Regions from separate parts of the Mesorhizobium sp. WSM3873 genome, predicted to be linked through region 3. Evidence: predicted binding sites of a transcription regulator. Region 3 holds the regulator's gene; each other region holds the start of a gene.

Region 1 (6,933 bases), on a different contig from region 3:
CGAAGTGGTTCTCGCCCATGAAGGCGGTCGTCACCGGCATCAGCGACAGCCAGATGAGGTTGGCCCACAGCACCCGGCCGTCGACACGCTGCACGGTATGGAACATGTTGTGCAGATTGTTCCAGTAAATGCCGACATTGATGAAGGACAAGACGTAGCAGAAGAAGATCGGCCAAAGCGGCGCCAGCGCGGCAAGGTCCTCGCCATGCGGCACTTTAAGCTCCAGCACCATGATCGTGATGATGATAGCGACAACGCCATCGGTGAAGGCTTCGACCCGGCCCTTGCCCATGGTTCTTCCCTCCTCGTTTAACGAACGTTACGGGAGGATTTCGCGCGAGACCATACTGCCATAACTGTCAGGAGAGCGTTCGGCATTCGGAACAGCCGCAATTGCGCGGACGTTGGGCTTGCAACCAAGCGGAGGTCGCGATGGCCGGCTACACTCAAACCATGAAGCGCGACAACGAACTTGGCGGCGGTGTCGCAAGAGCCGCGGTGCCGCTATGATAGCTGCACTGTTTGCCGGCAGCACGGCTCTGACGCCACTCTATGTCATCTATAAACAAGCCTTCGGGTTCTCGCAGATCACCCTGACATTGGTCTATGCCGTCTATGTGGTCGGCAATTTGGCCGCACTTCTGTTTTTCGGCCGATTGTCGGATGTCATCGGTCGCCGTCCGGCAGCCATGGCGGCGATGGGCGTGGCCGTGGTCAGCGCGCTGTTTTTCCTCTTGGCTGAAAACCTGATGTGGCTCGACATCGCCCGTATCCTCAGCGGGCTCGGCATCGGGATCGGCGCGGGAACCGGCACCGCTTGGCTCGCTGAGCTGATCGAAGGGGAGGACAAGTCACGCGCGGCTGTCATCGCTACCAGCACCAATTTCGTCGGTCTCGGGGTCGGCGCACTGATGTCGGGATTGCTCGCCCAATACGCGCCTTGGCCGCTCAGGCTGACATTTGCCGTTTATCTGGTCCTGCTTGCGCTGATCACGCTGCTGATCTGGCGCACTCAGGAAACAGTCTCCAGGCCCGGACGACTCTCCGACGTCTCAATGCAGCCGCGGCTTTCGGTCCCCGACAAAATCCGCGCGCAATTCGTGGCGCCGGCGGTGACCGGCTTCGGCGCTATGGCGCTGGTCGGTTTCTACGCCGCGCTCGCGCCAAGCATTCTGGCACAGCAGCTCCATGCGACCAACCACGCCGAGGCCGGCGGGCTGTTCTTCGAACTGTCGATCGTGGCAGCGGCGGCGATCCTGGCGACAGCGCGCCTGTCCAGTCGCTTCACGATGCTCGCCGCGCTAGTTCTGATGGTCCCGACCGTGGCGCTGATCGTCGCGGCGCAGGCCTTCGCCTCCATGACGATGATGATCGTTGCCACAGGCTTTTGCGGCGTGGCGGCGGCACTCGGCTATCGCGGTGGCCTGCAGGTGGTGAACCAGATCGCGCCGGGCGACCGACGCGCCGAAGTGGTCTCGGCCTTCTTCATCTGCTGCTTCTGCGGCAATGCGCTGCCGGTCATCGGCATCGGCGTGCTGTCGGGTTGGACGAGCGCGACGGTGGCAAGCCTGGCCTTCGCCGGCATGATCACCATCTTCTCGCTGGTGGCGCTCGGGTTCGGCGCCAGATACGCGCGATAGTTTACCCTTTCGGTGTCTCGACGAGATTGGCGCGCCGGCGCGGCACGCCGAACCCGGTGTCCAGCGGCTCGCCTGCGGCCGGAGGGTCCTCGGAGATGGGGCCGCTTGTCAGGTCGCCGGTCCCCGGCGAGCGGGCTTGTTGTCGTCCATGGCGGGCACCGAAGATGCATCAGGCCCGCGATGGTATCGCAGCCTGATGCTTCTGCATCCGTTGGGGCTGGGCCAGATGCCTTCGCAACTAGTTTGCGGCGAGACTGTTCCCCGACAGGCCGGGCAGGGTAACCTGATAGACCAGGAAGGTGGTGTCGACATCGGCGCCATCCTCGGCCTTGTACGGGGCGCCGACCTGGAAGCCGTCCTGGGTCAGAAAGTCGTTGTCGTTCGCGACGAACAGGAAATAGTCGTCGGGCAGCTTCGGGTCCAGCACGCTCACCAGCGACATCGCCTCCCACTTCTCCGAGAGGTTGTTCCTGTCGTTCGGCGCGCCGTTGTGCAGGCCGAAACGGCCGAGTTCGCCCTTGTCGTTGATGTCGATGAACGAGGTGAGCTTGGCCGGCGTCACCGACGGATCGAGCACGCCTTTCGGCGCAACCGGCTTGTCGGCGGCGTCGAACGGGCCGTTGGCGATATCGGTAGCGGCGGAAAGGTCTACGATCTCGATCTTGCGGTAGACCGACTCGGCGTCCTTCAGCCCCTGGCCGTTGCCGCTGTCGCGTGCCAGCATCAGAAAGCTCTTGTCGGACAGCGCCACGATCTCGCTCTGCGCGGCCACCTTGGTCTTGCCCTTGGCGTCCTTGAACACCGGCAGCGGCACGACATATTCGTGCGCCAGCTTGAGGTGGGCAAGGTCGGAGCCGTCATAGACCAGCGCGCGGGCATTCCGGCGGGTCGAGCCGGAATCGCCGCCATCCTGGCGCGGCGCCGACTGCAGCACGACGATCAGGAACTTGCCGTCCGGCGTCATCGACATGCCTTCGAGGCCCTGATTATTCTGGCGGCCGGTCTCGGGATCCTTGGGATCCGGCTCGGCGGCACCCGGGCCAGGATTGTCGGAAGCGAAGTTCGGCTTGCCATGGCGCATCGGCACCAGGGCCGCCGGCGGCTGCGTCGCCGAGATCAGGCGGCCGTCGGCCGAAAAGCGATAGATGTTGGGGCCATATTCGTCGGAAATGAACATGGTGCCGTCGGGCAGGCGCACGATCGCCTCGTCGTCGAGCGAAAGCTTGCCGTTGTCGGCCTGCGGCAGGACCGGCATGTCGCCGGCAGCGGGGCGCACGCCGTTGAGCGGGTCGAGGCCGGTGGCGTCGGCGCCCTTGTCGTCGGTCAGAAGCATGGTGTCGGCGAGCGTTGCCTTGACGCCCGACTGTTCCTGGCCGGCGGCGGGCGCCGCGCCCGGGGCGGTCGGGGTCAGCTCGATTGCAATTGTGTTCAAGCGGGGCCGGTAGTCGGTGGTGCCGGCGACGTTGTAGCCGCGGTCCGGCAGCAGCCAGAGCGAGCCTTTGTAGCCGGCGCCGTCACGCGCCCAGCTCTTGGCGTCGATCGCCATGCCGGAGCCCGAACCAAAGGTCTCGCCGAACTTGTCCTTCTGGCTGGCGGGGATGCGGCCAACGCCGACCAGCCCTTTGTTGACATAGCCAACACCCTCGGCGAGCGCAGGGCTCAGCACGGTGAGCAGGGCGAGTGCCACGCCAAGCGCGACGGTTCGGTTGAGGTGCTTCATGATGTCCCCCATGTGACGAGCAGAGCCGGAATGGCGTGACATCGGGTCTAGGACGCGAACATGATACTTGCGTGACAGGAGGGGGGTACTTGCCTTCTCCCCTTGTGGGAGAAGGTGGATCGGCGCGCAGCGCCGAGACGGATGAGGGTGTTCCAGCGGAGCGAGACGTTGGCTTTCCCTGGAGCTCCCCTCATCCGTCGCCTTCGGCGACACCTTCTCCCGCAAGGGGAGAAGGAGAGGGCGCTCAATCGCTCTCTCGCGCGACGAGCTCCAGCGGCCAGACTTCGCGGATCGTGCGTGGCCCCTCCGGACCGGCATGGGCCGGGAGTGACGCCAGCAGCATCTCGGCCAGCCGCCGGCCCATCGGCTCCAGCGCCGGACGGAAGGCGGTCAGCGTCGGCGAGAAGTAGCGGCAGAGCGGCGTGTCGACGATGACGATCACCGCGATGTCGTGGCCGGGCCTGATGCCCATCTCGGCCAGTGCCTTGCAGCCGCCGAGCGCCATCGCGTCATTGTTGAAGATGATGGCTGTCGGCCGGTCCTTGGAGAGCATGACACGCGGCGTCACCTGGTAGCCGCCGGTCTCGTTGATGAAGCCGTCGGCGATCAGGCCGGGGTCGACTTCGATGCCGTGCCGCTTCAGAGCCTTGCGGTAGCCGTCGAGGAACAGGTAGCCGAAGTTGAGATCAAGCGAAGGGCGGATGGCAGCTATGCGGCGGTGGCCGCGCGCGACCAGCCGGTCGACGGCTTCATCACCCGCCCTCTCGAAATCGATATCGAGCGAAGGATAGGTGTCGCCGCCGGATTGACTTCGGCCAAGCGTGGCGAAGGGAAAGCCGGCCTTGCTCAGATAGTCGATCCGATCGTCTTCCCGCCGTGTATTGGCCAACACGACCGCGTCGGCCCGGCGCGTCTCAACCACGCGGCGCAGCCTCTCCTGCTGATATTGGCCGGGCTCGCCCATGACGACCATCAGATCCAGGTCATGCTCGGCGAGCCGCGCCTGCAGGCCGGTCAGGAATGGAATGAAGAACGGCTCGCCATATTGCTGGTCGCCGGGATGCGGTTGCAGCATGAAGGCGATCGAGCGGGTGGCGCCCTGGCGCAGGCTGCGGCCCGACTGGTTGGGCGAATAGTTCAGCTTCCTGGCCGCCTCGAGCACGCGCTGGCGCGTCTCCGCATTGACGTCGGCGCGGCCGTTCAGCGCGCGCGACACGGTGCCGATCGAAATGTTCAGGTGACGCGCGAGATCGTGGATGCTGGACGCCAAGGCAGGTTCTCCCCCTGACTTCGCTAGCACCGGCCGGCGTTCAGCCAAGCAGCGGATGTCGATTTTCGCGAGCAGGTGATTGACATTCTACGCCATCGGGTGTGTTCTCGTAAACGTTTACGGAAAAACGTTTACGGTGATGCCGGAAATGCCGTGACACTCGGCCTGGAGGGGCCGAGCGGAGGAGGAGCGCTGGATGATGAAGATCGTCCTGGTCGGATGCGGAGCCATGAGCAGGCACTGGCTCGATGCCGCGAGGCAGATCGACGGGCTTGCCATTGCCGGCCTTGTCGATCTCGATGCCGACCGGGCTCAGGCGAGGGCGCGCGAGTATGACCTCACCAATGCCGTCATCGGCACCAGCCTCGATGCCGTTCTCGACCAGACCCGGCCCGATGCCGTGTTCGATGTCGTGGTTCCTGCCGCCCGGCGCGAGGTCGCGCTTTCGGCCTTTGCCCATAACTGCCATCTGCTCACCGAAAAGCCGCTCGCCGACAGCCCAGAAAATGCGCGCGCCATCATCGAAGCGGCGCGCCGCGCGGGGCGCGTCCATGCCGTAGTTCAGAACCGGCGCTACGTCGCCAATGTCAGGCGGATCAGGCGGTTCCTGGCCTCCGGCGCCATCGGCGCGCCGACCAGCATCCACGCCGACTTCTTCGTTGCGCCGCATTTCGGCGGCTTTCGCGAGGAGATGCGCCACGTGCTCTTGCTCGACATGGCGATCCACACGTTCGACGCCGCCCGCTACATGGTCGCCGGCGAACCGGCCGGCGTCTATTGCCAGGAGTGGGAGCCTGCCAATTCCTGGTACCGTCAGGGCTCGTCGGCCAGCGCGGTGTTCGATTTCGGCGGCGGCAAGGTCTTCACCTATGCCGGCTCCTGGTGCGCGGACGGTTTCCGCACGAGTTGGGAAGGCAGCTGGCGCATCGTCGCCGAGCGCGGCAGCCTGTTGTGGGACGGGCATGACGGGTTGAAGGCCGAGGTGGTTGCGTCCGGCCGCGACGGTATCGTCGACAAGACCCAGTCGATCGAGGTGCCGGCGCTCGACGCGGCCGACAGAGTCGACGGCCATCTCGGCATCATCCAGGATTTCATGCGCGCGATCGAGACCGGCACCGAACCGGAGACGCGCGGCACCGACAACATCAAAAGCCTAGCCATGGTCTTTGGCGCCATCGAAAGCGCAGAGACCGGACGCCGCGTCGCAATCGCAAAGGAAACGCCGTGATGCCGAACCCGCTTCTCGACATCAGGATCGGCACCATGGTGCGAGCCAATCTCGACGACCCGGCCGCCTATGTGAAACAGATCCTGCCGCTCGGCTTCGAGAGCATCCAGCCCTTTTTCTGGCAGACGCTGGGCGGCAAGGACCTAAAGCGCCTGGCGGGCGAAATCCGCGAAGCGATCGGCGATGCGGATGTCGCCGTCTCATCGATCGGCGTGTTCGGCAATCCGCTGGAGAACGGCGAGGTCGACCGCGGCGTGCTCGCGGCGTGGGAGACCGTCATCGACAACGCACATCTGTTCGGCACCACGATGGTCTGCGGCTTCACCGGCCGGCTGCGCGGCAAACCGCTGACCGACAGCCTGCCCCGTTTCCGCGAGGTCTGGGGGCCGCTGGCCAGGCGCGCCGCCGACAAGGGCGTGCGCATCGCTTTCGAGAACTGTGCGATGGACGGCAACTGGGCGAGCGGCGACTGGAACATCGCCCACAACCCGGACGCCTGGGAGCTGATGTTCAACGAATTGCCCGACGACAATCTCGGGCTCGAATGGGAGCCCTGCCACCAGCTCGTCTATCTGATCGACCCGATTCCGCAGATTCGCAAATGGGCGCCGCGTATCTTCCACGTCCACGGCAAGGACGCCACCGTGCGCTGGGACGTGATCCGCGAGCACGGCGTGTTCGGACGCCTGCCATTCGTGCAGATGCGCAGCCCCGGCTTCGGCGACAGCGACTGGACCCGGGTGATCAGCGAATTGCGGCTGGCCGGCTACAAGGGCGCCATCGACATCGAAGGCTGGCACGACCCGGTCTATCGCGGCGACCTCGAGATGACCGGTCAGGTGCGGGCGCTGGGCTATCTGAAGCAGTGCAGGGGAGGAGCCAGCTACCTGCCCAATCCGGTGTGAGGACCGGCCGGCGGGAGGAGCCGGCCACCAAGACTACGGCCGAAGCAATCGTCGAAACCCTCCGTTGCGAGGGACCAAAAGGGAGGAACGTGCATGAGCATCACGACCAGAAGGACTGTTCTGCGCTCGACCGTCGTGGCGGCCGCCGCGGCGCTCTGCGCCTCGATCTC
Region 2 (6,933 bases), on a different contig from region 3:
GCCGTGGCGCTCGGCGTGGGTCGTTCGTCCGTATATCGGATTTTGGCCGAAGCTGCTTGAATGGGCTTGTGTATCAATCTCCCTGACTACTGACAGAAAGGCTGCCTCGAACACCTCATAGTTCCATGGTTTGTGATTGCACGTCTTCACGCCAACGCCCTTGCAACGGAATTGCAGCGCCTTGTTTGGCGTCTTGGCGTTACGGTTGTTCCTGATGTTCATAGGTTCACCGCAATAATGGCACTTGGCGATGCCCTTAAATAGATTGGTGTAGCTCTTCCCCGTCCTACCCCTGACCACCTTATGCCGCTTTTCCCTTGCGGCCCCTGCTCGGTGAAAGTCTTCCTTGGACACGATCACCGGGAAAATTCCATAGATCGGTTCACCTTTGTTCGGGTGATAGTCGCCATACACGGCACGATAACGTAGGACGTAGGCAACGCTGGTGACGGTCCAGAAGTTGGAACGGTTCCTGATCGTCTTGCGTTTGTCGAGACCTAAAGGAGGCACTGCGGCAGCATTCAGAGCTTGCGCAATTGCAGTTATGCCAATCCCGGAAATGCACATCTCAAAAATGCGGCGAACGATTTCTGCCTTGGCGTCATCGATCCTCAAGACGCCCTTGGCATCGTAATAGAGCCATGCAGGAAGGTTACCCTTGATGGCCTTACCGCTTTCACGTGCTGCCTTGGTCCTGCCGACCCATGACTCCTTGATGCGTTCGGAACGCTTCAAAACTTCCTCATGTGCGGTGGCCATGATCATGATGGACTTGAACAGCAACATCATCATGTCTTTTTGTCCTGCCCGGTATTCCTGACCGTCCATCAGGGTCACGATGATGATCCCGGCATTGATGAGTTGCAGGAAGATCGTAAGCGCTTGTTCCGGGGTTAGGCGGCTGATGCGGTCGAGGGACTCCACCAGCAAATATGTGCCTCTTGGAATCTTGCCTTCCTGCACGGCGGTAAGCAAAGCACCGAACGCACCATCCTTAATGTTCTTGCCTTTGAAGGCCGAAACGCCAGGGTCAATCAGCTCTTGGGCAAGCCTGACGTGAGGGTGAGCCGCAAGCCATGCATCGATTTTGTCGGTTTGCCTGCGTAACGTGTCGCCAGACCCTTGGATGGCCGATGACCAACGAAGGTAGGAAATGGCAAGTGCTGACACACTTTCCGAATATTTGCCTTCTGTATAAAAAGTCAGTGTTTTCATGGGCTTCCAGCATCTTGCCCAGCGATATGGGCTGCCCTTCTAGGGATACAAGCCCACCTGTCGGTTAAATTTTTAGTGGATCACACCTGATGAAAACCGCTCACGAATCGTTTGCTGGCTCTTCTTATTTCCGCCACAGGCGCTAGCTTTGTGTGACATTTCGATGACAGTGGCGTGACGCGAGTGGAAGACGCGTGACATGGGCCGGGGAAGCAAAGTGGCTAGGATCAGGAAAGGCGCGGCCAAACCCGCGCCGCAATTTTTGGAAGACGATCCGTCCACCGGCTATCTGCCGGGGCGCAGATGGCCGATTGTCCGCTACGGCCTGGCGACGCTGCTTGCCTCCGCCCTTCTGGTCTTCGCCATCGAATGGATCGTGCGCGGCGACTTCTTCGGCACCGTCGACTTCTTCCTGCAGCCCTTCAAGCCCGGCTGGACCACCATCATCGTTTTTTCGCTGGTGCTGATCGGGCTCGACGCCATACTCGGCCGCAGCCATCAAAGCCTGATGATCGTCGCGCCGGTGACATTGGCATTGGCCTTTGTCGGTCACCAGAAATCGCACTATCTTGGCGATCCGCTCTACCCGACCGATTTCCTCTATGCCCGCCAGATCATGGCGCTGATGCCGCTTCTGGTGCGCGAGCGCCCCTGGACGGCAGTGCTGCTTGCGGCGGCGATCGTCGCCAGCCTCGCGCTGCTCGTCTATGGCTGGCGGCTCTGGCGCCGGCGTGTGCCGATCCTCAGCCGCAAGGGACGGCTGGCGCGCTTGACGCTTGCCGTGCCGCTGCTCGCCTTCTTCGTCTCGATCATGGACTACGCCACCTTCTCGTGGACGCGCGACAGGCTGCAGATCATCCCGATCATGTGGGACCAGAAGGAGAACTATGCCTCCAACGGCTTCGCGCTCGCCTTCGCGCTCAACGTGCCGATGGCGCATGTCTCGGCCCCGCCCGGCTATTCCGAGAAGACGATGGATGCGATCGCGCGTCCCGGGGTTGCCGCCTCGGTGCCCGACCAGAAGCCCGATATCATCGTGGTGATGAGCGAATCCTTCTGGGATCCGACGGAGCTTCCCGGCGTCAGCATCAAGCCCGATCCGATCCCGACGGTGCGCGCGCTGCGCTCGGGCTCGATGTTCTCGCCGGAATTCGGCGGCATGACCGCCAATATCGAGTTCGAGGCGCTGACCGGCTTCTCCAACGCCTTCCTGCCGGCGGGCTCGATTCCCTATCAGCAATATGTGCGCACGCCGACGCCGTCGCTGGCGACTTTCCTGAAGAGCGAAGGCTATAGGGCGCGCGCCATCCACCCGGGCACCAACTGGTTCTGGAACCGGGGCGCCGTCTACGCCGATTTCGGCTTCAGCGACTTCCGCTCGGAAGAGACGCTGCCGCCGATGGAAAAGCGCGGGCCGCTGGCCTCCGACGCGGCGATGACCGACGAGATCATGCGCGAGGCCGATGCCAGCGAAGAGCCGGTATTCCTGTTCGCGGTCAGCCTGCAGAACCACGGGCCCTACGAGCCCTACCGCTATTACAATCCGACCCATAGCGTCGACGCGCCGATCAGCACCTGGGCGCGCGAATCGCTGCTCTCCTACGCCGAAGGCTCGGCCGACGCCGATCGCGGCCTGCAGCGCCTGATCGACTGGGCGAAGAAGCGCGAGCGACCGACCATCATCGCCTTCTTCGGCGACCACTTGCCGCCGCTCGGCCCGGTGTATGTCGAGACCGGCTTCCTCAAGGACAATGTCGCGCCGCGCAAGGAGCCGACGCCCGAGGCGGCGCTCGAGCATCACGACACGCCGCTGATCATCTGGTCGAACCGCTCCGGTCCGGTCGAGAATCTGGGCTCGGTGAGCCCCGCCTTCCTGCCCTATCATATCCTGACTACGGCCGGGATCACCCACCCCTATTACACCGGCTTCCTCGGCGCGCTGCGCGAGCACTACCGGGTGGTTGACCGCAACCTTTTGCTGTCGCCCTCCGGCGAGGCGACGCCCGACTGGGCGCGGCAGAAGAAGATCGATCCGAAGATCAACGATTTCCGGCTGATCCAGTACGACATGATGTTCGGCAAGCGCCGGGTCGCGCCCGACTTCTTCCCCGAGACGGTAGTCCCGCTCGTCGCGCATATGAGCTGAGTGGATCGCCTTCCGACGAAATGGCCGACCTGCGGCCGGCGGGTCAGCCAATTCCCACAAGCGCCGCCAGGCCTGCGACACTGCGGAGCCGCCGGCCCTCTCTCCCGCCCTTGCCTTCCTCACGAATTGCTGTATAGACGCCGGCAATCTGCCGGTCCTTGCTGGGGGCTGAACGGAGGGCCGTGGCCTTAGAGGGCCACGTCATGAAGCCAGAAGCGCTTTGGGCCTCCCGTGTCTCCGCTCTCGACCGTCTCGTGATGCTCCTTTCTTCCCCGCGCGCCTTTGCGACCGGGTCAGACAAGTTGCAGAGGCTTAGCCGCGAGGGCCGGTGAGAGAAACGAAGAAAGGCAGAAAAACATAATGGCTCTTTACGAACATGTGTTTCTTGCCCGGCAGGACCTGTCGCAGCAGCAGGTTGATGCGCTTGTCGAACAGTACAAGGGCGTCATCGCCGCCAATGGCGGATCGGTCGGCCGGATCGAGAACTGGGGACTGAAGTCCCTCACCTACCGGGTCAAGAAGAACCGGAAGGCTTACTACACGCTTATGGACATCAACTGCCCGCCGGCCGCGCTCAACGAAATGGAGCGCCAGATGGGCCTGTCGGAAGACGTGCTGCGCTTCCTCACCATCAAGGTCGAGGCGCACGAGGAAGGCCCCTCGGCGATGATGCAGAAGCGCGAAGAGCGCTCCGAGCGCGGCGGCTTCGGCGACCGCGACCGTGGCGACCGTGGCCCGCGTTCGTTCGGCGATCGCGACCGCGGCGACCGTGGCCCGCGTTCGTTCGGCGACCGTGATGGCGGCGACCGTGGTCCGCGCCGTCCGCGCGAAAACGTTGAAGGGGGTGCAGAATAATGGTCGACATCAACCAGATCCCGACCCGGCGCCCGTTCCATCGCCGCCGCAAGACCTGCCCGTTCTCCGGCGCCAACGCTCCGAAGATCGACTACAAGGACGTGCGTCTGCTGCAGCGCTACATTTCCGAGCGCGGCAAGATCGTGCCGTCGCGCATCACCGCCGTCAGCCAGAAGAAGCAGCGTGAGCTCGCCAAGGCGATCAAGCGCGCCCGCTTCCTCGGCCTGCTGCCCTACGTGGTTCGCTAAGCTATTGATGCGGGCGGCTTGCCGCCCGCTTCGGCCCACGGCGACGGGCGCCGCGATGGGCAGGCTCAAATCCCGAGTTGAGGCCATAAACCTCTAACTGCCGAAACAGGCAGGACAGCGACACCGGCGAAGACGCCATTTGCTTCCTGACCTGTTCCCAAAGGAATCCGCCGTCATCCGCGATGGCGCCAAACCAAAGGAACGAAACCATGGAAGTCATTCTCCTCGAGCGCATTTCCCGCCTCGGCCAGATGGGCGAAACCGTCAAGGTCAAGGATGGGTTCGCCCGCAACTTCCTGCTGCCGCAGGGCAAGGCGCTGCGCGCCAACGAAGCCAACAAGAAGAAGTTCGAGGGCCAGCGCGCCCAGCTCGAAGCCCGCAACCTCGAGCGCAAGTCGGAGGCTTCGCAGATCGCCGAGAAGCTCGACGGCAAGAGCTTCATCGTCGTGCGCTCGGCCGGCGAAACCGGCCAGCTCTACGGCTCGGTGTCGACCCGCGACATCGCCGAACTGCTGACCGCCGAGGGCTTCTCCGTCAGCCGCAACCAGATCGAGCTCAACCAGCCGATCAAGACCATCGGCCTCTCCAACGTGGCGATCGCGCTGCATCCTGAAGTCGAGGTCACGGTGACGCTCAACGTCGCCCGTTCGGCCGATGAGGCGGAGCGCCAGGCCAAGGGCGAGACGCTGACGACGGCCGAAGCCATCTATGGCGAAGACATCAACGACAACGCCCGGCCGGAAAACTTCTTCGATCCGAACGCCGAATTCGAAGGCGGCGAGGACAACGCCTGATCGACAAGGCAGGAGCCGTGCTGCGGCTCCTCGTCTAGCGCCGGCTGGACCAACGCCCGGGTCTTCGACCCGGGCTTTTTTGTGCCAATAGGAACTTTTCTAATCCCTATATCTTGTTGCAGATTACGGCGTAGCGCGTCGATTGGACGCGGGCGATGCGCTGTGGCACTTTCGATTTGGCATTCGGTCCGACTGCCGGATGGTCCGTCTGAGGGGACATTTGGTCATGAACATCCTGTTGAAACACGTTCTCGAACGGCTGGTGCGGACCGGCGACCTCAAAGTGACCGGGCCGAAAGGCACGACGCATAAGTTCGGCGACGGCAGCGGCGAACCGGTACACATCCACATCAAGACCATGCATGCCGAGCGCGCGATCACCTTCGATCCGATGCTGGCCGTGCCCGAAGCCTATATGGATGGCGAACTGGACATCCCCGAGGGCGGCGTCCTCGGGGTGATGCGGATCGCTTTCCAGAACATGGGCAGCGGCGGCATCGACGTGACCTGGTCGAAGGCCATCGAAGGTCTGCGCCATGCCTTCCGCCGCCTGCAGCAGATCAACACGGCGTCGAGATCTCGCCGCAACGTGCAGCGCCACTACGACCTCTCCGGCGAACTCTACAAGCTCTTCCTCGACGAGGACATGCAGTATTCCTGCGCCTATTTCGAACAGCCCGACATGACGCTGGACGAAGCGCAGGTCGCCAAGAAGCGCCACATCGCCGCCAAGCTGAGACTCAAAGCCGGCCAGACGGTGCTCGATATCGGCTCCGGCTGGGGCGGCCTCGGGCTTTATCTCGCCAAGGCCTTCGACGTCGACGTGCAGGGCGTGACGCTATCCACCGAGCAGCAGGGCGTCTCCACCGACCGCGCGCATGCGCTGGGCCTGCAGGACCGCGCGCATTTCGACCTCAAGGATTATCGCGCGCTCAACGAACGCTTCGACCGCATCGTCTCGGTCGGCATGTTCGAGCATGTCGGCGTCAACCACTACCGGACTTTCTTCGACAAGGCGGCGACATTGCTCAAGCCCGACGGCGTGATGCTGCTCCACACCATCGGCCGGTCCGGTGTGCCGTGGGCGACCAGCGCCTTCATCCGCAAATACATCTTCCCGGGCGGCTACGTCCCGTCGATGTCGGAAGTGCTGCCGGCGATTGAGAAATCAGGCCTTATCGTCACCGACATCGAGATTCTCAGGCTTCACTACGCCGACACGCTGAAGCATTGGGGCCAGCGCTTTGCCGCCAACCGCGACAAGGCGAAGGCTATCTATGACGAGCGCTTCTGCCGCATGTGGGAGTTCTACCTTGCGGCCTCGGAAGCCGCCTTCCGCTGGCAGGACCTGGTGATCTTCCAGTTCCAGATCGCCAAGAAGAACGACACGCTGCCGATGACGCGCGACTATATGGCCAAATGCGAGAAGGCGCTGGAATTGCGCGACCTCGGCCATCAGGAGCCGGCGACGCCCGCCGTCAAGCCGACCCGCCGCAAGAAGGTGGAATAGAACGGGGCGATTGCCGCTTGCCATTGCGGCCTGGCGCCACGAAAAAGGTCTCGTTCGCGAGGCCTTTTTCATGAACTACCTGATCTACATCGCGGCCGCACTTGCCGAGATCGCCGGCTGCTTTTCCTTCTGGGCCTGGTGGCGGCTGGCGAAGTCGCCGCTCTG
Region 3 (6,933 bases):
TATCCTTGGTGATTGCGACCGGGGTCAGGAACAGCGACTTGACGGTGTTGCCGCCAGGCGTCGTGAAGTCCTTGGCGCCCGCGATGTCGGTCATCTTCTTGCCGTCGGCGAGCTGCGAGGCGATCTCGGCGGCGTGCTTGCCGAGCTCGCGCGCGTCCTTCCACACCGACACCGTCTGGGTGCCGAGCGCGATGCGGTTCAGCGCGGCATGGTCGCCGTCCTGGCCCGAGACCGGAACGGTGCCGGCCAGCCCTTGCGCCGTCAGCGCCGCGACGACGCCGCCGGCAGTGCCGTCATTGGCCGCCACCACCGCGTCGACCTTGTTGTCGTTGGCGGTCAGGAACTGCTCCATGTTCTTCTGCGCGTTGGCGGGCAGCCAGCCGTCGGTATAGGCCTCGCCGACATTCTTGATCTTGCCGCTGTCGATGGCTTCCTTCAGCACTTCCATCGAGCCGGAGAACAGGAAATCGGCATTCGGGTCGGCGCCCGAGCCCTTGATAAAGACGTAATTGCCCTCGGGCTTGGCCTTGAACACCTCGCGGGCCTGCATGCGGCCGACTTCCTTGTTGTCGAAGGTCAGATAAAACACGTCCTTATTCTCGATCAGGCGGTCGTAGCCGACGACCGGAATGCCTTCGTCGAGTGCCTTCTGCACCGCCGGCCCGATCGCGGAGGCGTCTTGCGCCAGGATGATCAACGCATTGGCGCCCTGCGAGATCAGGCTTTCGACGTCGGTCAGCTGCTTGCCTGGATTGGACTGTGCGTCGGCGGATATGTACTTGTCGCCGGCGGCCTCGATCGCCTTCTTCATCGCCGCTTCGTCGGTCTTCCAGCGCTCTTCCTGGAAATTGGACCACGAGACGCCGATCACCTTGTCCTTCGCCTCGGCGACCGACGCCAGCGTCAACGACATGGCGATGCCCGCCAGCATGGCGGTTGCGAATCTCTTCATGATATCCTCCCTGCGCCCCTCGCGGCGCGATCCAGATTGGCCCCGAAGGCCATGTAGAAACTTTTTTTCGAGCCTCGAAAAAATACTGATCCAAGGCTAAGGTACTGTCAACTGCAATTCTGACGGTTTTTGAGGTGTCGCGTACTTTTTTCGAGACCCGCAATAAATAATGACAGTGCCGACCGCTTCTGCCACTATCGCGCAACAGTTCGGTGGAGGCGCAGCCCGCGTCCACCGAAACTTGCAAAAACCGGGACGGTTCGGGTGCCGGCGTCCGGGACTGAACCGATCTGGCGCGTCGCCGGGTCCTGTGCATGATCGAGAGGCCGCGCTGACTGGGAGGAGAAAAAATGTCGGTCGGAATCCGCCACGACGATCTGCGCCGGCGCAACCGCGCCATGGTGCTCTCGGCCGTGCGCCGGGCCGGCCAACCGTCGCGCACGGAAATCGCCGCGACCACCGGGCTCAGCCATTCGACCATTTCGGCGATCTCTTCCGACCTGATCCAGGAAGGCATCTTGGCCGAGAGCAAGCCGAGCGAGACCGCGTCTCTGAAGCGCGGCCGGCCACAGGTGGGCCTCGCGCTCAGGCCTGAGGCGGCGGCGGTGGTGACGGTGGTGCTGTCGCTCAATTTCCTCTCGGTCGCCGTTATTGATTATGCGGGCCAGGTCATCGCCGAGGAGCAGCGCCGCCTCGATACCCTCACCATGCCGCGCAACGAGCTGATCGGCGAATGCTTGGCGATCGTGCGGCGCCGGCTGGACGATCCGGACCTCGACGTCGGCAGCGTCGCCCGCATCGCCATGGGCATCCAGGGCATCACCGATTCCCATGCCCGCGCCATGCTGTGGTCGCCGATCACGCCGCTGACCGACATTCCCTTCGCCGACATCCTGGAAAAGGAATTCGGCATTCCGGCCACCATGGAAAACGACTGTAACATGATGGCGGTGGCGCTGCAGTGGCGCGATCCCGACCGCTATCGCGACAATTTCATCGCCATCCTGCTCTCGCACGGCATCGGCATGGGCCTGGTGCTGAAGGGCGAGCTGTTCACCGGCACGCATTCTTCCGGCGGCGAGTTCGGCCACATGATCCATCGTCCGGGCGGCGCGCTTTGCCGTTGCGGACGCCGCGGCTGCGTCGAGGCCTATGCCGGCAACTACGCCATCTGGCGCAGCGCCATGAAGATGAGCGAGGACGCCGAGCCGGTCGATGTCGGCGACGCCGACATGCGGGCGCTCGCCGCCAAGGCGCGCGAGACGGATGGCCCGGAGCGCGAGGCCTATCGCCGGGCCGGGGAGGCGCTGGGCTTCGGCCTTGGCAGCCTGTTCGCGCTGATCGACCCGGCGCCGGTCGCCATGGTCGGCGTCAGCGCCGCCGCCTTCGACCTGATCGAGCCGGCGCTGCGCGAGGCGATCGGCCAGACCGCCGGAGGCCAGCATTCAAACTCGATCTCCTTCGATACCGAGCCGAACGAATTGCCGCTGATCCGCGAGGGCTGCGCCATGCGCGCGCTGACCTTCGTCGACCAGGAGATTTTCGCCTCGGGCGTGCAGGCGAGAATGGGCAAGAACGTGGCCTGAGCAGCTTCGATAGCGATCGTTGGCTTCTGTGCGTCCTGCAGACGCCGGAGATTAGCGAAGGCCCCGCAGCTTCGTCATTCGGGCGGAGCAGGAGCGAAGCTCCGTCGCACAGATCCTGGAATCCATGCCATTACCGGCGGAGCAGAATTTCTGCACCGCCGCGGCGCGAGGAAGTCGCGTGGATCGTCGGGTCTGCGCCGCGTCGCGACGCTTCGTGCTCCGCCCGTGGACGGCGAAGCACCAGTGTCTCGATAACCCGCCAGCGCAGATAGAACCCGTCAGACCTTCGGTGCCCTGGCTCTAGTCTTCCCTGATCGCGTAGCCCGCCCCACGGATGGTACGTATGACGTCCGGCATGCGGCCGTTGTTGACCGCCTTGCGCAGGCGGCCGACATGCACGTCCACGGTGCGCTCGTCGATATAGATCGTCTCGCCCCAGACATTGTCGAGCAGCTGGCTGCGCGAGAACACCCGGCCGGGATGCCGCATCATGAATTCAAGCAGCCTGAACTCGGTCGGGCCGAGCCGGATCTCGCTCTTCTTGCGGTAGACGCGGTGCGATTCGCGGTCGAGGACGATGTCGCCGACCTTGAGCACGCTGGACAGCACCTCCGGCTTGGCGCGGCGCAGCAGCGCCTTGACCCTGGCCATGAATTCCGGCGTCGAGAACGGCTTGACCAGATAGTCGTCGGCGCCGGTCGAGAGGCCGCGCACCCTGTCGCTTTCCTCGCCGCGCGCCGTCAGCATGATGATCGGCAGGCGTTCGGTCTCGGGCCGCATCCTGAGGCGCCGGCAAAGCTCGATGCCGGACACCGCCGGCACCATCCAGTCGAGCACCAGAAGGTCGGGCACATTCTCCTGCAGGCGGATCTCGGCCTCGTCGCCGCGCGTCACCACCTCGACCTGATAGCCCTCGGATTCGAGGTTGTAGCGGAGCAGCACCCCCAGCGGCTCCTCGTCCTCCACCACCATGATGCGTGGCGCGATCATTTAGCAGGCACCTTCGCTGTCAGGCCGCCGGCGCCGACATCGCCGTCTCGTCCTGCTTAGGACGATTCGCGGGCAATTGCGTGCCGGTCAGCACATAGTAGGCGTTCTCGGCGATGTTGGTGACGTGGTCGCCGATGCGCTCCAGATTCTTGGCGCAGAACAACAGATGCGTGCAAGCCGTGATGTTGCGCGGATCCTCCATCATGTAGGTGAGGAGCTCACGGAAGACGGAGGTGTATTTGACGTCGATGCGCTCGTCGTCGTTGCGGAGCTTGGCGAGCGCCGTGGCGTCGCCGGCCGCGTATTCCTCGATCACGCCCTGGACCTGGATCAGCACCAGCTGCGCCATCGAGTCGATGGAGTGCGACAGATCGCGCGGCGCGGCGCTGACGCCGACCGAGCCGACGCGCTTGGCGATGTTCTTGGCAAGGTCGCCGATGCGCTCGAGATCGCCGGCCATCCGGATGGCGCCAACGACGCTGCGCAGGTCGTCGGCCATCGGCTGGCGCTTGGCGATCAGCGTGATGGCGCGATCGTCGAGCTCGCGTTGGCGCGCGTCCATGATGGCATCGTCGGAGACCACGCGCTGCGCCAGCGCGTTGTCGGAATTCAGCAGAGCCTTGGTCGACGCGCCGACCATCGAGCCGGCAAGATCGCCCATGTCGCGGATGAGCTGGCTGATCTGCCTCAGATCCTCGTCGAAGGAAGCGACCGTATGGGCCATGGTTATGTCCTCGTATGAACTCAGCCGAAGCGGCCGGTGATGTAGTCCTGCGTGCGCTTCTCGCGGGGCGAGGTGAAAATCTTCTCGGTCCGGTCGAATTCGATCAGCTCGCCGAGATACATGAACGCCGTCTGCCGCGACACGCGCGCCGCCTGCTGCATGTTGTGGGTGACGATCACGATCGTGTAGTCGGCCTGCAGCTCGTCGATCAGCTCCTCGATCTTGGCGGTCGAGAGCGGATCGAGCGCCGATGCCGGCTCGTCGAGCAGGATGACCTCCGGCTTCACCGCCACCGTGCGGGCGATGCAGAGCCGCTGCTGCTGGCCGCCCGAAAGGCTCTGGCCACTGGCGTTGAGCTTGTCCTTGACCTCGTTCCACAGCGCGGCGCGCTTCAGCGCCTGTTCGACGCGATTGTCCATCTCGGCCTTGCTGATCTTCTCATACAGCCTGACGCCGAAGGCGATGTTCTCGTAGATCGACATCGGGAACGGCGTCGGCTTCTGGAACACCATGCCGATCTTGGTCCTGAGCAGGTTGAGGTCCTGCGAGCGGTCGAGGATGTTCTTGCCGTCGAGCAGCACCTGGCCTTCGGCGCTCTGCTTCGGGTAGAGCTCGTAGATGCGGTTGAGCACGCGCAGCAGCGTCGACTTTCCGCAGCCCGAAGGTCCGATGAAGGCGGTGACGCTCCGCTCGGGCAGCGACAGGTTGATGTCCTTCAGCGCCTTCGACTGGCCATAGTAGAAGTTGAGGTTCTTGACTTCGATCTTGGCCTTCTCGGCGGTCGTCTCGGCTACGTTCAGGTCGGTGGACAACATCGGTTTCATCTGTCCTCTCTGCGTCCGGTAAGGCTGCGGGCGAAGATGCTCAGCCCGAGAACCGTCAGGGTGATTATCAGTGCGCCCGTCCAGGCCAGTTGCTGCCATTCCTCATAAGGGCTCAGCGCAAACTGGAAGATGGTCACCGGCAGGCTGGCCATCGGCGCGTTGAGATTGCTCGACCAGAACTGGTTGTTGAGCGCTGTGAAGAGCAGCGGCGCCGTCTCGCCCGAAATGCGGGCGATCGCCAGCAATATGCCGGTGACGATGCCGGACAGTGCGGCGCGATAGGCGACCGAGCGGATCACCACCCAGCGCGGCGCGCCGATGGCGGTGCCAGCCTCGCGCAGCGCGTTGGGCACAAGGTTCAGCATGTCCTCGGTGGTGCGCACGACAACGGGGATCACCAGGATCGACAGCGCCACCGCGCCGGCGATCGCCGAGAAATGACCCATCGGCCGCACCATCAGCTCGTAGACGAACAGGCCGACGATGATCGACGGCGCCGACAACAGGATGTCGTTGATGAAGCGCACCACTGTCGTGAGGCGCGAGAAGCGCCCGTACTCGGCCATATAGGTTCCGGCGAGCACGCCGATCGGCGTGCCGACGACGATGCCGATGACGGTCATCACGATGCTGCCGTAGATGGCGTTGAGCAGGCCGCCGGCGTCGCCGGGCGGCGGTGTCATTTGCGTGAACACCGAAAGCGAGAGCCCCGAGAGTCCCTTATAGAGAAGGGCGCCGAGGATCAGCGCCAGCCAGACGAGGCCGATGCCCGCCGCTATGGTGCACAGCGCCATCATCACGGCGTTCTTGCGCTTGCGGCTTCGGTGGAGCGATGCGGCTGTCGACATCGGTCAGGCTCCCGTGCGGCTATCGATGCGCAACAGCATGTAGCGTGCGAGCGCGAGGATGATGAAGGTGATGATGAACAGGATCAGTCCGAGTGCCACCAGTGAGGACGTGTAAAGCTCGCCGTCGGCTTCGGTGAATTCGTTGGCGATGGTCGCCGAGATCGTCGTGCCGGGCGCAAACAGCGAGGCGCTGATGCGGTGCGCATTGCCGATGACGAAGGTGACGGCCATCGTCTCGCCGAGCGCGCGGCCAAGACCGAGCATGACGCCGCCCATGATGCCGACCCGCGTATAGGGGATGACCACACGCCGGGTCACTTCCCAGGTTGTGCAGCCGATGCCGTAGGCCGATTCCTTCAGCACCGCTGGCACCGTGTCGAACACGTCCTTGGTGATCGAGGTGATGAAGGGCAGCACCATGATGGCCAGGATCAGCGACGACGTCAGCAGGCCGATGCCGTAGGGCGGACCGGCAAACAGGCTGGCGAGACCCGGTATGCCGTGGAAAAGATTGATGATGAACGGCTGTACCGTCGTCTGCAGGAATGGCGCGAAGACGAACAGGCCCCAGATGCCGTAGATGATCGAGGGAATGCCGGCGAGCAGCTCGACCGCGATACCGATCGGGCGCCTGAGCGGGCGCGGGCAGAGCTCGGTCAGGAAGACGGCGATGCCGATGCCGATCGGCACGGCAATGAGGATGGCGATGGCCGAAGTGACGACGGTGCCGTAGATGGGCGCGAGCGCGCCGAAATTCTCGGTGACCGGATTCCAGGATTCAGTCGTCAGGAAGGAGAAGCCGAACTTCGATAGCGCCTCCCACGAGCCGGCGATCAGCGAGACCGCGACGCCGCCCAGAAGAACCAGCACGAGTATGGCGGAGAGGCGCGTGACCGTTCGGAAGATCGTGTCGGTCAGGGCGAAGCGGCGCACCGTCGCTTCCCTGGTCCGTATGGCGGACGATGTCACGGCTTCGGAAACGGCTGTCATTTGCCCCTCGCATTTCGAA

What was found. The regulator PhoB, encoded in region 3, activates phosphate uptake and scavenging genes when phosphate is short. The targets are predictions, from matches to a motif close to TGTCATNNANCTGTCAT.
Region 1: the regulator PhoB is predicted to act here: its motif matches at 3,421-3,437, upstream of A9K71_RS04255 (esterase-like activity of phytase family protein).
Region 2: the regulator PhoB is predicted to act here: its motif matches at 1,368-1,384, upstream of A9K71_RS12840 (LTA synthase family protein).

What each region holds. Positions count from the first base shown of each region.
Region 1 covers NZ_LYTM01000004.1:135,732-142,664, forward strand. The annotation lists gene A9K71_RS04245 (TMEM175 family protein) at 1-292, opposite strand, end outside; gene A9K71_RS04250 (MFS transporter) at 507-1,640, shown strand; gene A9K71_RS04255 (esterase-like activity of phytase family protein) at 1,879-3,360, opposite strand; gene A9K71_RS04260 (LacI family DNA-binding transcriptional regulator) at 3,605-4,630, opposite strand; gene A9K71_RS04265 (Gfo/Idh/MocA family oxidoreductase) at 4,827-5,858, shown strand; gene A9K71_RS04270 (sugar phosphate isomerase/epimerase) at 5,858-6,763, shown strand; gene A9K71_RS04275 (substrate-binding domain-containing protein) at 6,857-6,933, shown strand, end outside.
Region 2 covers NZ_LYTM01000015.1:3,136-10,068, reverse strand. The annotation lists gene A9K71_RS32540 (recombinase family protein) at 1-60, shown strand, start outside; partial or broken gene A9K71_RS12845 (recombinase family protein) at 94-1,215, opposite strand; gene A9K71_RS12840 (LTA synthase family protein) at 1,415-3,361, shown strand; gene rpsF (30S ribosomal protein S6) at 3,722-4,216, shown strand; gene rpsR (30S ribosomal protein S18) at 4,216-4,464, shown strand; gene rplI (50S ribosomal protein L9) at 4,674-5,258, shown strand; gene A9K71_RS12820 (cyclopropane-fatty-acyl-phospholipid synthase family protein) at 5,485-6,768, shown strand; gene A9K71_RS12815 (YnfA family protein) at 6,839-6,933, shown strand, end outside.
Region 3 covers NZ_LYTM01000045.1:286,616-293,548, reverse strand. The annotation lists gene xylF (D-xylose ABC transporter substrate-binding protein) at 1-952, opposite strand, end outside; gene A9K71_RS24385 (ROK family transcriptional regulator) at 1,303-2,538, shown strand; gene phoB (phosphate regulon transcriptional regulator PhoB) at 2,839-3,528, opposite strand; gene phoU (phosphate signaling complex protein PhoU) at 3,548-4,252, opposite strand; gene pstB (phosphate ABC transporter ATP-binding protein PstB) at 4,273-5,076, opposite strand; gene pstA (phosphate ABC transporter permease PstA) at 5,073-5,924, opposite strand; gene pstC (phosphate ABC transporter permease subunit PstC) at 5,928-6,914, opposite strand.